DNA from 2 places in the Salinibacter ruber DSM 13855 genome. Region 2 is predicted to be linked to the other one. Evidence: riboswitches for the same ligand, from Rfam matches in the RefSeq annotation. Region 2 holds a riboswitch; the other holds the start of a gene.
The links. A riboswitch is a leader RNA that binds a small molecule or an ion and turns the genes downstream of it on or off. The one in region 2 is predicted to bind thiamine pyrophosphate.

Region 1: it holds a riboswitch for thiamine pyrophosphate, as region 2 does, so the genes downstream of both, SRU_RS03715 (ABC transporter substrate-binding protein) here and tenA (thiaminase II) in region 2, are expected to answer to the same signal.

Annotation. Positions count from the first base shown of each region.
Region 1 is NC_007677.1:905,231-912,707, forward strand. Features, by position in the region: gene SRU_RS03695 (ABC transporter permease) at 1-1,825, opposite strand, end outside; gene SRU_RS03700 (GAF domain-containing protein) at 1,972-2,484, opposite strand; gene SRU_RS03705 (DUF427 domain-containing protein) at 2,552-2,836, opposite strand; gene SRU_RS03710 (hypothetical protein) at 3,317-3,526, opposite strand; partial or broken gene SRU_RS16005 (hypothetical protein) at 3,529-3,582, opposite strand; gene SRU_RS03715 (ABC transporter substrate-binding protein) at 3,823-4,764, opposite strand; TPP riboswitch at 4,850-4,972, opposite strand; gene SRU_RS03720 (ferredoxin--NADP reductase) at 5,575-6,282, shown strand; gene SRU_RS03725 (carboxypeptidase-like regulatory domain-containing protein) at 6,668-7,477, shown strand, end outside.
Region 2 is NC_007677.1:439,106-446,582, forward strand. Features, by position in the region: gene SRU_RS01785 (efflux RND transporter permease subunit) at 1-2,945, shown strand, start outside; gene SRU_RS01790 (DsrE family protein) at 3,067-3,537, shown strand; gene tenA (thiaminase II) at 3,575-4,288, opposite strand; TPP riboswitch at 4,358-4,461, opposite strand; gene SRU_RS01800 (PAS domain S-box protein) at 4,568-7,477, opposite strand, start outside.

The DNA.
Region 1 (7,477 bases), 470 kb from region 2:
CCTCGCCGGACTGCATCGGGGTGCCCTCCACGGAGCCGACGAACTCGCCCGCCACGACCGTTTCGCTCTCGGTGAGGTGGTCCCGGTACGTGACGCGGTACTCGCGCTCGTAGGCCCAACTCACGTTGACCGTCGAGTCCTGCCGCAGGGCCTTGAGGGAGCGGCCCTGCAGGGCCTGCAGGCGTGTCGTCACGATGGGCTCGCTGGCCAGGACCGGGGCGCCCGCCTTCTCCACGGCGTTGCGGACGCCGTCGATCTGGTCGTTTTGGATGCCGAACATCACGAGGTTGGGGCGGTTCTCGCCGCCGGCCACCTGAATCTGCTCCAGGAGGGTCCGCTCCACGAGCACGAGGGTCGTGATGAGAAAGACACCGAGGCCGAGCGTCAGCAGCAGCACGGTGGTCTGGTTGTGGGGCCGGTACAGGTTCGCCAGGCCCTGCCGCCAGGGGTAGGACCAGGAGGTGGGGAAAAAGCGGCGCACGCCCGCCATGATGCCCCGAGCCACGAGGGCGAGCACCCCAAACACAGCCCCTACGCCGACGGCGTAGCCGAGCCCAATTTCCCAGGTGGGCGCCTGGAGCACGGCGATGCCCGAGACCGTGGCCGCCACGGCGATGGCCACGGCCCACCGGGCGGGGTCGCGCCAGCCTCCCGTCGAGGGGTCCACCTCGGTGCGTAGCGCCTGGAGCGGCGAGACGCCCCGCACCTCCAGCAGCGGCCAGAGCGCGAAGAGGAGCGTCACGCCCAGCCCGACGACCAGCCCCAGGCCCACGGCGGTCCACGACACCGCGAAGGCGACCTCGACGGGCAGGAAGTCGGCCAGGAGGCGGGGCACGAAGGCCTGCAGGGCCACGCCGAGAAGGCTGCCGAGGCCGGCCCCAATCAGGCCCAGCACGCCGGCCTGGGCGAGGTAGATGCGGAACGTGGGCCCGGCCTTCGCCCCCAGACAGCGCAGGACGGCGATCGAGGTGAGGCGGCGCTGGACGTACACGTGCACCGCACTCGCCACGCCGAGGCTCCCCAGCAGCAGCGCCACGAAGCCGGCGAGGCCGAGGAACCGATACAGGTCGCTGAGGCCGTCCTGCCAGCCCGAGGCCGCCTCCTCCACGGTGTCGAGGTCAAGGTCGTGCCGGTCCAGGTAGGGGTCGATCCCCGCAATCAACTCATTCCGGTCGCGGGCCTCCGTGAACTCGAACATCACCTCGTACTCCACGCGGCTCCCGCGGCCGAAGAGGGACGTGTCGAGCCGGGCGCGGGGCAGGTAGATGCGGGGGCTGGCGGCCGAGGTAAAGCTCGACTCGCCTGGGGCCTGCTTCAGCTCCCCGAGAATGGGATACTGCGTCTCCCCGATGCGGACGGAGTCGCCCACCTCCACACCGAACTGGCGCAGGAGCGCCCCGTCCACGAGGGCGCCGTCCTCGGCCTGATAGCGGGCCGCCGCGTCGTCGGGGCGCGTCTCCAAAGCGCCGTAGAACGGAAAGCCGCCCTCCACGGCCCGCACGGCGGAGAGCCGCGTGCCGCCGGTGGCGGGAAAGTAGGCCATCGACGCGAACGAGATGCGGCGCGACTGGGTGCCGCCGATCGAGTCGAGGAGCGCCTCGGTGGAGTCCCGAAACGGCGCATCGCTCTCGATTTTCAGGTCGGCCCCCAGGAGCGTCTTCGCCTCCCGGTCGACCGTCCGCGTCAGATTTTCGCCGAAGCCCCGAATGGCCACGAGGGCCGCCACGCCCAGCACCATCGCGGAGAGGTAGAGGGCCAGTCGCGTGCGGCTGCCGCGACTGTCGCGCCAGGCCATCTTGAGAATCCACGGGACGTTCTCGCTCATTCGGGCTCTGAAAAGCGTCAGGAAAGTGGCGAGAGGAGAGGCGAGGGCAGGACGCGAGCTGAGAGGGGCCCGACGTGCGGTGCCGGAGGCCGCGCGCCATGGCTGACGCGTGCACGTGCATCAGGGACGAAAGGCCGCTCCACAGGCTACCTCAGTTCTGTGTCGCCGAATTGCGCGCCGAGGTCCCGACACAGGGCCTCCAGGTGCTCCCGGTCGGTCGGGTCGAACGCGCCGAGTGTATCGGAGTCGACGTCGAGCACGGCCAGCAGGGCATCGTCTGGCGTAAGGACGGGCACGACGATTTCCGACTGGGTGGACGACTGGCACGCGATGTGGTCCGGGGCCTTGGACACGTCCGGCCATAGCTGCGTCTCGCGGGTCCGTGCCGCCGCGCCGCACACGCCCCGATCAACGTCGATGTGGAGGCAGCCGTGCGGGCCCTGGTACGGCCCCACGAGCAGCTCGTCATCGGACACCGCCCGGTAGAAGCCCGTCCAGTCGTAGTGGTCGAATGAGTGGTGGAGTTCGCACGCCACGGTGGCCATCGCCGACACCCAGTCGGTCGGGCCGTCCAGCAGCGCGTCGATGCGACGACGGGTGTCGGCGTAGCGTTCGGCTTTGTCCGACGCAGTAGCGGTGGAGGAGGCGGGGGAAGGCATCTGGGGCGGGCGGTCGTGCACGAAAACGATTGGGGGCGGCCCGACGGCCGGACCGCGAGGGGCAATTCTACTCCGTCACCTCCACCTGACTGGTGTAGAAGGCAACGTGGTCCTTGAGCTCGGAGGCCTCGTCGGACGGATCCGGGTAGTACCAGGCGGAGTCCTCCGCGCGGTTGCCGTTGTCGACCAGGTCGTAGTAGTGGGCCTTGCCCTTCCACGGGCAGGTGGTGCGGTGCTCGCTCTTCTTGAAGTAGTCCTTGTTCAACGACTCGGGCGGGAAGTAGTGGTTGCCTTCAACGACGACGGTATCGTCGCTCTCGGCGAGAACGATGTCGTTCCAGGTGGCTTTCATGGCTGTTGGGCGGTTATGACGAAGGACACGAGCGGAGGGGGAAGTAGTCCCTCCGTATCAGAGAGTGCGAATTTCAACATTACGATACGGACCGGAAGCCCGCAGGTGCCACACCGTGTCGAAGTCGTTGCAGTGTGCCCGAATGTTCTGCACGAGAGGGGCGGAAGCCGGCGGCGTACGTCACGAAAATACCGCACGGGGCCCACCGCTGCCGATGGTCGCGACGGGCCCGAGAGCGAACATGGGGGAGACGCCCATTCGGGCCGGCAACGGTCCAGTGTACGCTCCTGTCCCGAGCCCGATGCAGGCCGTGACGAGACCGATGTTCGTAGCGTGCATTCCGCTTTCGCTCATCTGCCCCGGGCGTTCGTAGATGGCGGAATCCATCTCGGAGGATCGTTGCCCCCGACGGCAGTCCCGCTTCTCCTTTCGCGACCATGATGGGGGCCGGCTCGCGGCGATGGCCGGCGCAGGCCACGGTCACCCCCCAATCCCGCCAACCAGCGCGGTGCCCGCGATGGTCAAGACGAAGTACAGAAGCACGGCGATGATGGCGACCGGGAACGCGGCCAGGCCGGCCTTGAGAAGAATAACTGCCCAGTCGTTGAACCCGATGTCGATGTCCGTGAGGACGACGCCTCCCTGTCGGGACCGCTGGGCTCCTCGAACGGATAGCCGCAGTGGGGACAACGTTCCGCGTGCTCACTCACGTCGGTCGCGCACTCGGGACAGTCGATGAGCGCCATGGCGGAGTCGGGGACGGGATGAGGGGATGCGGAAGTGGGCTCCTTGTTGGGGGATACCCAAATTCGGTCGGGGCAGTTTCGCCTCGGGACGGAGCCGCCAGTCGCGCGGGCACCGGGAGAGCGCCGTCGACGCACTCCCAAAATAAGGAACGGCCCCCGGCGTCTGTGCCGGGGGCCGCACGGCGGACGACGAGCTGGCGAGTCGACGCTCGCGCCTTTTTTCGTGAAAGCGGGGGCGCTTCATCTGAGGGCCGCCGCGGTCTCTTGCGACGGCGTTCCCGGACCCGGGAGCGCGAGCGCATTCGTCCAGTACGCCCCTTTCCCGGGACGGTCGTCGATCAGGTTGCGACCTGCCATCCAGGCCTCCAGCTGCTCGTAGTACTGTGCCGTCATCGACAGGTCGTACGTGAAGCACGGCAGGGTGGCCCCGAAGATCGCGTCGGTCTGCTCGTCGTCCAGGTCCGCCCCGGTGCGGCGCGCGTAGACGGCCCGCGCCTCCGCCGGGCGCTGGTGCAGAAGGTCGATTCCCCGGCGCAGCACCTCCACGAGGCGGGCGAAGGCGTCTCGGCGCTCCTCCAGCCGACTGGGCGTGCTGATCAAGACGAGTTGGCAGAAGTCCGGTATGCCCCAATCCTTGAGGGCGAAAAACTCCGCCTCAAGGCCCCGGTGGGCCGCCTCCACGAGCTCGAAGTTATAGAAGGCCAGCGTGGCCGCGTCGGCCTCCCCGTCGACCAGGGCGTCGGTGTGGTAGAAGCCGTAGTCGACCGGCGTGAACGCGTCGGGATCGTACGTTCCGCCGTCGGCCTCGACCATCGAACCGGCGATCGCGGGGCCGCCGGGGCCGGGGGCCCCAGGATACTGCAGGCGTGTCCCGGCGAGGTCGCGAGGGCGCTCAATGCCGGCGTCGGGGCGGTACATCACCCCGCCGTTGGTGTGCAGGAACCGGGTGAAGCCGACGACCGGTCGGCCGGCGGCGCGGTCCTCAACGAGGTGGAGCGGCTCGGTGACCGCCACGTCCATGTCGCCTTCTTCGATAGCGGTGACGGCGTCGAGGTGCTCCTCCGGCTCAATGACCTCGAGGTTCAGGCCGGCGTCTTCGAGCCAGCCGTGTTCTTTGGCGAGAAGAAGGGGGGTGTGGTCCGGATTCAGAAACCACTCGAGCCCCAGGCGAATCGTGTCCATTTCGGGAACGGAGGTTGTGCTGGCGATTGACGAGAAAAGAAGCGCCAGCAGTGCCTCCCTGCCCACGGCCGTGGGCGAAGAGTCAGGACGGGCCAAGACGAGTTCCTACGCCGGTGCGAACCGGGTCAGGTTCAAAGGGTGTGATCTCAGCCTCGACTGCGCTGCATTGGCCACAGGCACAGGCGTCGAGGCACCCCTAGCGCGTGCACAAATGCATCATAAGGAGTGCCCGAATCGACGTCAATGGCCACCCGGCGGAAATTTTTGCAAGCAGTGGGGCGTGGCGATCCTGTTACAGTACAGGGAGCCCCGCGGAGGGCAGCCCAGAGGAGTTCGTTCGGGGACGGCACGCCACGTCCCCTCAACCCATACGCCGTCGCCATCCTGCCTGGAAGGCTCAGCGGGTGCCTCCTCGTGACAGGCGGACTGAGACACAACAACTTAACTAAGCAACCAAAATCGCCCGCCCCCGGAATCTTTCCGGCTGTCCCTCGTTGCCTCCTTCTAGCACAAAACTCACAAGAACCCGTTTCCAATTTTCCGAAGGGGTCAACCCCATACTTCGGCCCTGCGCCGCCCCTTTTGTGCGTTTCCGTGAACGTCACGGCCCCGGTCGCGTCCCGTTCGACCCTCGCCTGGCCTTTTGGAAATTGCGCCGGGCAGTATGATTGTCTCTTCGGTTGCACGACCGGTCGTCCGTACGCCTGACGTTCCCACCCCACCCGGATTGCGGTCTGTTGACCATCACCCTCGATGTAAAGCGGCCTGCACTCCCCTTCTGAACTCTACCAACGCAAGAACCCGCCCCCTATGGCTTCCGACACGCTAGAAACCACGCTTACCTCCATCCACGAAATGACCCCTCGGGTCAAGCAGTTCATCCTTGAGGCGGGGGACCATACCTTCTCCTACCAGCCGGGCCAGCACGTCGTGATCAAGTTTGAGCAGAACGGAGACGTCGTCGGGCGGCCCTACACGCCGGTCAACCTGCCGGGCACCGGGGCCCTGGCCCTCGGCATCAAGCGCTACGAGGACGGCACGGCCTCGACCTGGATGCACGACCGGTCGGTGGGGGAGGAGATCACAATTACCAAGCCCAGCGGCAACCTGCATCTGCGCGACTTGGACCGAGATGTCGTGTTCCTCTCGACGGGGACGGGCATCACCCCAATGATCGCGATGCTCAAGCAGTACTTGAGCGAGGGCAGCGGCCGGGCGGCGTTCCTCTACGGGGAGCGGACGCAGGAGGACATCATGTACCGGGAGACCCTCGACCACCTGTCCGCGGGCCGCGACAATCTGGAGGTGCTCTACTCCCTGTCCGACGAGGACTGGGACGGGCCGACCGGGCACGTACAGACCCACCTGGGCGATGTGGTGGACGAGCGCTTCGAGGACCCGCACTACTACATCTGCGGGATCCCCCCGATGGTGGTCGACAGCGAAGAGATGCTGCAGGAGGAGGGCGTCGACGACGGCCGCATCTTCACCGAGGGCTGGGAAAGCGACGCGGTGTAGCCTGCGTGCCCCCGCCCTGGGGAGCCCGTCGCCTCACATCCGCCGTGTAGCTTCCGCCCCTGCTTTCAACCCGGTCGCTCCGGGTTGCCGCTGTGCCTCAGCACCTGTCCCGCTGCGGACGGCGGCCCCGGTGCCCCAAACCGGGCCGGCTCCCGATCGTGGGGGCTGTGGATCTCCCGGCGGATGTGGTTCCGACGGAGGCGCTGCCCGAGCGGATGCGTCTCCTGCCTTGGCGCAGCTGTAACTCCCTGCCCCCGCCGGGCACACATGATTGGGGGACGAGTGTGCGGCCGGAGAGGTGCGCCCGTTGTCCTCGCCCGCGCCGCAGAGGGTAGACCCAGTCTGTCCCACCTACACTGCTTCTTTTCCGGCTCGCCTTTGTCCCATGCGTCGTGTCACAGGGGGTCCCCATCTCGCTTTTTTCCTCTGCCTCTGTGCGCTACTTGGCGCCGGGCAGGCGGCCAACGCCCAGCAGCCCGCCCCTGCACGCGGACGGGCCACCCTGGTGGGCACCGTCGTAGACTCGGCGACCGGCGCTCCCCTGTCGGACGTGAACGTCTTCATCGCGGAGAGCATGCGGGGGACGACGACCGACGACCAGGGGCGCTTCCGGCTCACGGGCGTGCCGCTCGGGGCTCAGCAGCTCTACGTCTCTTTCGTGGGGTACAAGTCGGCGTCCCGGAGCCTCAACCTGCGGGAGGCGAGGCCGTATCGGTTCGAGTTTGCGCTGCCGGAAACGGTCCTGGAAGGGGAGGGCGTCGTCGTCGAGGCCGAGCGGGACGAGCAGTGGCAGCGGCGCTTCGAGCGATTTAAGTCGGCCTTCCTGGGGGAGACCCCCAACGCGGAGCAGGCGAACATCCGAAACCGGGAGGTGCTCAGCTTCGACGGGGGCCTGGGCTCGCTGGAAGCCTTTGCCGCCCGCCCCATCGTGATCGAAAACCAGGCCCTCGGCTACCGGGTGGAGTACCACCTGGAGGACTTCAAGGTCACCCAGCGGCGGACACAGTACGATGGGGAGCCGTTCTTTGAAGAACTGGAGGGCACCCCGGCCCAAGAGGCGGAGTGGGAGAAGGCCCGCCGGGAGGCATTCCTTGGGTCCTTCCACCACCTCATGCTCGCCATGATTGAGGATCGGGTCGAGGAACAGGGCTTCAAGCTGTTCTACCGCCAGAATGCACCGGGCAGCCCCCCCGGC
Region 2 (7,477 bases):
GCGTGGAGGACCGCATCGAAGGCGTCGAGGGCATCGACCGGCTGCTGGGCACCGCGGCGGACAACATTGGGGTGGTGACCGCGGAGCTGAAGCGCGGCACCAACCTGGACCGCGCCCGCACCGACATCAAGTCGGAGGTCGATCGCGTCACGTCGTTTCCCGAAAACGCGGAGGAGCCGGTCGTGACGGAGGTGACCAACCGCGAGCAGGTGCTCCAGGTGGCCCTCCACGGAGAGGCGTCCCTGCGCGCCCTCAAAAACGCCGCCCAACGCGCCGAGGGGGACCTCACGCGCACCCCGCAGGTCTCGTATGCGGAGGTCAGTGGCGTGCCCGACGAGGAGATTTCCATCGAAGTGTCCCGGGGTGCCCTGCGGGCGCACGGGCTCACGCTGGCGCAGGTGTCGCGGATCGTGCGCGAGGGGAGCCTCGACCTCCCCGGCGGCAGCATCGAGACGGAGGACTCGGACATCACCATTCGGACCGAGGGACAGAACTACACGAAGTCGGACTTCGAAGACATCGTCCTGCTGAGCCGGAATGACGGCACCAACGTGCTCCTCGGAGACGTGGCGACCGTCGTGGACGGGTTCGAGCAGAACTCAGACCTCCGCACGCGATTTGACGGCGATCCCGCCGTCCTGCTCAACGTCTTCCGGACGGGCGACGAGCAGGCGCTGAGCGTGGAGGAGGCGGTCAAGACCTACCTCAGCGAGACGCTCCGTCCGACCCTGCCGCGGGGCATTGAGGCCACCGTCTGGCGAAACAGCGCCGAGAGCCTGCGGACGCGCCTCACCATCATGGTCGAGAACGGGGTCCTGGGGCTGGTTCTCGTCCTGGTGGTGCTCACGCTCTTTCTTGCCCCCCGGAAGGCGTTCTGGACCGCCTCGGGCATCCTTCTCTCGTTCGTCGGCGCGCTGATCTTCATGCAGCAGTTGGGCGTGTCGATCAACATGCTGTCGGTGTTCGGCTTCATCATCGCGATGGGCATTGCGGTGGACGACGCCATCGTGGTGGTGGAGAACGTCTACGCCGAGCAGGAGCGCACGGGCGCCCCGCTGACGGCGGCCGTGGAGGGCACCCAGCGCGTGGCGACGCCCGTGGTGTTTGCCGTGCTCACCACCATCGCCGCGTTCGCGCCGCTCCTCTTCGTGGGCGGCACGATCGGGAAGTTTCTCGGCGACATCCCCACGGTCGTCATCTTCGTGCTGATCGTGTCGGTGGTGGAGGTGCTCTTCGTGCTGCCGGCCCACCTGTCCCACGGCACCGGCGACGACGGCCCGTCCACCGCCGTGGGCCAATGGCTCGACGGGATCCGTGCCGGGGTCCACGACCGCCTCGTGGCGTTCGTCCACGGGCCGCTGACGACCCTCCTCCGGTTTGCCACCCGCCGCTACGGGGTGACGCTGGTCGGCGGGCTCTCGCTCCTCGTCGTCACGTTTAGTCTCGTGGCGAACGGGTACGTCAAGAACGAATTCTTCCCCAGCATCCCCGGCAACGTGGTGACGGCCCAGCTGGAGATGCCGCCGGGCACCAATGCCGACGAGACCGCCCGCCGGGCCGAGCGGCTCCGGGCGCAGGGCCTGGGCGTGCTCCGCGATCTGGAAGAGGAGGCGGACGAGCGGCTGCTCGAGAACACCTACACGACGGTGAGCCGCCAGCCGGTGGCCTCGGGCGGCCGCACGCAGGCCGGCTTCACGGCCCCGCGCCCGAACGTGGCGGAGGTGAGCATCGAGATGGTGGACGCGGAGGCGCGCAGCGTCCCCTCCCCGGTTCTCGAAGAGCAGTGGCGCGACACCGTCGGAACGCCCGCCGGGGTGCAGTCCCTCGCGTTTACCAGCACCGCGGGCGGGCCGGGCGGCGACCCGGTCTCTGTGCAGCTGTTTGCCCCGACGACCGACGTCATGACGCGTGCCGCGGACGTCGTGCAGGACACGCTCCGGCGGTACGCCGGCGTCCAGGACGTAACAGTTGACTGGGAGGAAAAGCGCGAACTGTCCCTCCGCATGAAGCCGGCGGCCCGCTCCCTCGGGCTCACGCTGAGCGACGTGGCCCGGCAGGTGCGGGCGGCCTTCTTCGGCACGGAATCGTTCCGCCTGCAGCGGGGCGAGGACGAGGTGCGGGTGTACGTCCGCCTGCCCGCTGCGCAGCGGAGTGCCGTGGCGGACCTGAGCGACTACCGCATCCGCGCGCCCGGCGGCGCCGAGGTTCCCCTGGAGGAGGTGGCGACGGTTTCGCTCGGCTACAGCCCCACCCAGATCGACCGGCAGGACGGGCGCCGCGTCGTCACGGTGAGCGCCGACGTCAATCCCGCCGTCACGACGGGCGGGGCGGCCACGGCCCGCCTCGAACGGGCGACGCTTCCGGCCCTGCAGGCGCAGGTTCCGACCCTGTCCTATCAGTTCGGCGGCCAGCAGCGCGAGCAGCGGAAGGCACAGGGCTCGCTCCAGATTGGCTTCTTGCTGGCCCTGTTCGCGATCTACGGCCTCCTGGCCATCCCCTTCCGCTCCTACGTGCAGCCGCTCATCATCATGAGCACGATCCCCTTCGCCTGGATCGGCGCCCTGTTCGGCCATTTTCTGCTCGGGTACAACCTGATCCTGCCCAGCATCTTCGGCATCATCGGACTCAGTGGCGTCATCGTGAACGACGCGCTCGTGATGCTCGACTTTGCGAACGAGGAGCGGGACGAGGGGGCCTCGTGGCGCGCGGCCCTCGTCCGGGCCGGACAGGTGCGCTTCCGGCCCATCCTGCTGACCTCGCTCACCACCTTCTTTGGCCTCGCGCCCTTCATCCTGGAGCGGAGCGTGGAGGCGCAGTTCCTGGTGCCCATGGCCATCAGCCTGGGCGGTGGCATCCTGGTGGGCACGGCCGTGCTCATGCTGATCGTGCCGGCCCTGGCGATGCTGCAGCGCGACGTGGTGGCGGGCCTCCGGTCCCTGTTCTGAGGTGATGCGCGCCCTTGCGTCTGAACACCACGGGGGCGCATTGCGGCGTCCCCGCGGCCATCCGACCGGCCTCACTTTCTACTCCTCTCCCATGACCTTCTACCCCATGACCGTTCACCGCATGAACGCTCTCGTTTGCCGCCGTGCGCAGTCCCTTTTGCTCCTCGCTGCGGCTCTCTTGCTGCCGCTGGGCGCCCAGGCACAGCCCACCACGTCTTCGCCCGATGCGCCCTCGCGGGCCGCGGCAGAGGCGCCCCGCACGGCCTACCTCGTCCGCAGCGCCGACATGCTCCCGGTGGTGCTCATGAGCGCTCGCACCTCGCTCACCGGCGAGGCGGACGGCTTTGCGGCCGCGGCCGCTGACGTGGTGGTCGTGGGGCCCGCCGTGAAAGGCCTCGTGACGGGCGGCCCGCACGCCGCCGCCCTGACCGAGAGCCTCGACGCCGGGGTTCGCGTGGTGGCGTGCGGCCTCGCCATGAAAAAGACAGGCGTGACTGAAGGGGATCTTCTCGATGGCATCGACACCGCCCCAAACGGCTTCCACGAGCTGTTTCGGCTGGAGGCGAAGGGCTACGTGACGCTCCAGTTGTAGGCCGCTCCGGCGCCGGACCCGCAACGCGGAGGCGCTCCTACACCGGCCACTCCTGCTGCGTCCAGGCCTGGTCCCAGAACATCCACTCGTAGCGGACGCTCGTGGTAAACGCCGTCTTGGCGCGTTCGCGTGCAGCGTCGTCGGCCGCGTCGGCAAACCGTTGCAGGCGTTCCAGCAGGTTGTCCATGTACTCGTTGAACTCCGGGTCGCGATACATGGCGAGCCACTCGGCGTAGGGATGGTCCTCGGGAATCGCGCCCATGTCTCGTTCGAGGCGCTGCCCGAGCTCCACGTAGAGCCAGGGGCAGGGCGTGATGGCGGCCGTGCCCGCCACGAGCGTGCCGCGCTGGGCCCGCTCGATCATGTGGTTCTGGTAGGCCCGGTTGTTTGGGGTCAGCTGGAGCTGGCGGATGTCGTCGGGGCCGTACCCGAGCTCGTCGCCGTAGCCCTCGTGGAGCTCCCCCTCGACGACGATCGCGAGGCGGGCCGCGTCGATGAACCAGAGCGTGTCGTCCGGGTCTGTGCACTGGGTGGAGAGGAGAGAGGCGGCGTCGGCAAACGCCTCCAGGTAGCGCGCGTCCTGCATCTGGTAGAACATGAAGGTGTCCGCGTCCAGCGTGCCCTCGGCGAGGGCGTGGACGAACGGGTGGTCGAAGGCCGCCGTCCACGTGTCGTCGGCGTGGTCCAGGCAGGCCTCCGCAAAGGGGGGCACGGAGAAGGCACGGGTGTCGAGGGGGGCAGTCAGGTCCATGGGGGCTTCGCGGGGTGGGTTGCAGAACGAAATGAACGCGAAGCCAGGGGCGCGAGGCCCACAGAAAGACGGGGGAGAACTGTGCTTTCCTGCGCCGGCATGACCCGGATCAGGTTCGGAGGGACTCTCTCAGCCCGGCCGCCGTGCGGCGCCGAACACCCCTAGCTTCATCCCAAACGATATGCAGGAGCAGGGAAAGCGTCCAGCGTGTGGGGGCGGCTTGGCGCAGGCCGCGGGCAAATTTCCAAAACCTTTCTCCGTGTCCCCACGCCTGCGCCGCTAGGCCGGGTCCGGGGCGTCCGCCGCGGGCACCCGCACGGTGAAGCAGCTGCCCTCGCCCTTTGCGGTCTCGACCGCGATCGTGCCGCCCATCTGCTCGATCGCCTGCTTCGTGACGGCCAGGCCGAGGCCTGTGCCCTCGTACGTCCGGCCGGTCCCCTCCGACTCCTGGCGGAACGGCTCGAAGAGCTCCGGCACGTGGTCGGGGTCCATGCCGACGCCGGTGTCCTCGACCTCCAGGGCCACGTCGTCCCCCCTCCGGCCGGCCCGGACGCGGACCGTCCCGCCCTCCTCGGTGTATTTGAGGGCGTTGGAGATGAGGTTTTGGAGGGCAATGCGCAGGCCGCCCTCGTCGACACGAGCCCAGAGGGGCCCCTCCGCCGTCTCCCCCTGCAGGTCGATGCCTTCGGTGAGGGCCTGGGGCTCGAACAGGTCGGTGGCCTCCGCCACCTCGTCCGCCAGGTTCAGCGGGCTGCAGTCAAGCTCCATCTCGCCGGCCTCCAGCCGCGAGAGGTTGAGCACCGTGTCGAGCGTCTCCAGCAGGCGGTGCCCGCTCTCTTCGATGAGGTCGGCAAACTGGTCGAGGGCGGTGACCGCGTCGGGGGGAGAGTCCGAATGCTCCAAGAGACTCGTGGCCTCGTCCCCGATCACCTCGGCGAACCCAATGATCGAGGTCAGTGGGGTGCGGATCTCGTGGCTCATGTTGGCGAGGAAGGCGCTCTTCATTCGATTCAGGCGCTCGGCCTCCTCTTTGGCCGAGACGAGTTCGCCTTCGTATTCGATCCGGTCGAGCACGAGGGCGGCGTAGGTGGAGAGAATCTCGATCAGGCGGCGGTCGAAGCCCGCGATGGCTCCGGCCTCCAGGGCCGCGACCGAGATGGTGCCGTGCGTCCCGATCGGCACGACGGCCGTGGCCCGCACCGCCCCGTAGTCGACCGAATCGCCGACGGCACTCAGGTCGTCGAACAGGGCGGTCGCCCCGTCCCGGAAGGCTGTGGCCACGACGCTCTCGCCCGTCACGTCGAAGGACGACGGGTTGGGAACGTGGTCGGCGACGTCGGGCGAGGCCTGGACCGGGACGAGGCGTTCGTCCTCGCGAAAGCGGACGATGACGACAGGGTACCCGAACACCTCGTTCACCAGGTCCACGATGGAGCGGCCCACCGCGGTTGTGCTTTCGGCACGGAGCACCTGGCTCGTCGTGGTGTAGAGGGCCTCCACCTTGTCCTGACGCGCCTGGAGGACCTGCTCACGGCGCTTCCGCTCCGTAATGTCGGTGGCCACCCCGATAATGCGTTCGAGCCGCCCGTCCTCGCCGTACACGCCCGCGGCCCGGTCGCGCACCCACCGCACGGTGCCGTCGGGCTGGACGACCCGGTACGTTTCCTCGTAGGCGTCCGGGTCCTTGCGCTGGGTGTCCAGGGCCGCCTGGACCCGATCGCGGTCGGCCGGGTGAATCGCCTCCACCACGGCGTTTGGGTGGTCGTGGAGCTGATCGGTCGGGCGGCCCCAAATCTCCTCGTAGGCGTCACTGATGAACTCAATCTCCGACTTGTCCGCCGGGCTCATCCACACCACGTCCGTAATGTTCTCGCGAAGCTGCTTCAACAGGCGCCCACGCGTGCGGAGCTCGCGTTCCTTCGTCTTCCGTTCGGTGATGTCGGTGTAGATGGCATACCCTTCCGTCGGGCCCGGGCCGTCGTCCCGAAGGGTCACCTGGACCCGAAAGTCCCGAGTGCCGTCGCTCGTCTCCCGTCGCACCTCCCGGTCCACCGGTTCACCGGCCAGCAACCAGCGGCGAATCGAGTCCGCCTCGTCCTGGGCGTCGGGCGGTACGATCTCGGCCTGGAGGTCCTTGGTTCGGATCTGCTCCTCGCCGATCCCGAAGACCGACTCGAAGGTGTCGTTGACGGTTTGGACCCGGAGGTGGCCCTCCTCGTCGGACCAGCCGTGCACGACCGGCGTGGGCAGGTTGTGGAAGAGCGTTTCGAACCGGTCGCGCTCGGCCTGCACGGCCTGCTCGGCCTCCCGCCGGTCGGTAATGTCGAGGAGCACCCCGTTGAAGAGGGTCTCATTCTCTCTGCGCTCGGGCATCGAAGAACAGAGCAGCCAGATGCGGGTGCCGTCGGGCCGCTCGAACGGCAGTTCCATGCGGGCGGGGCGGTGCTCCGCGGCCGCGGCCTTCGTGCTCGCCCTGTACCGCTCGCGGTGCTCGGGCGGGATGCACTGCACAAACCGGTCGTAAAACCCGTCCGGGTCCGGGGAGAGCCCCAGGACGGACGCGGCCTTCTCCCCGACGAAGTGGTAGCCCCACTCCCCGCCGGGACGGACGTAAAATTGGTAGGTCACGCCCGGCAGGCTGTTGGCAAGCCCGCGCAGCCGGGCTTCTTTCTCGCGGAGGGCGTTTTCCGTCCGTCTATGCTCGGTGGTGTCCCACCCAGTCGCCACGAACTGGCGCGCCCCATCGACGGCAATGCACCGGAGATCGACCTCCACCGGGAACGTCGAGCCCTCCTTTCGGCGATACCGGCCCTCCCGGCGGTGCTGATCGCCGGGGGCCATGGTGGCCCACCGGGCCCGGGCGTCGTCCGGGTTCAGGGAAACATCGACGTCCCACATGTGCCGGCGGGTGAGCGTGTCGGCGTCATAGCCGGTCATTTCGCAGAGGCGCGGATTGGCCAGAAGAAGCTGCCCGTCGGCGTCATGGAAGGTGATCATGTCGGGCGCCTCTTCGAACAGGGCCTCCAGGCGGGCCGAGGTCTGCCGGGGACGGGCCTCGGGCCGGCGGCGCTCCAGCGTCTGCTCCACGGCCTGGACGAGGCGGGCGAGGGCCGCGGCGTCCGACTCGTCGAACGCGGCCTGCCGTGGGGCCCGGTCGACGAAGCAGAGGGTCCCGTACAGCGCCCCATC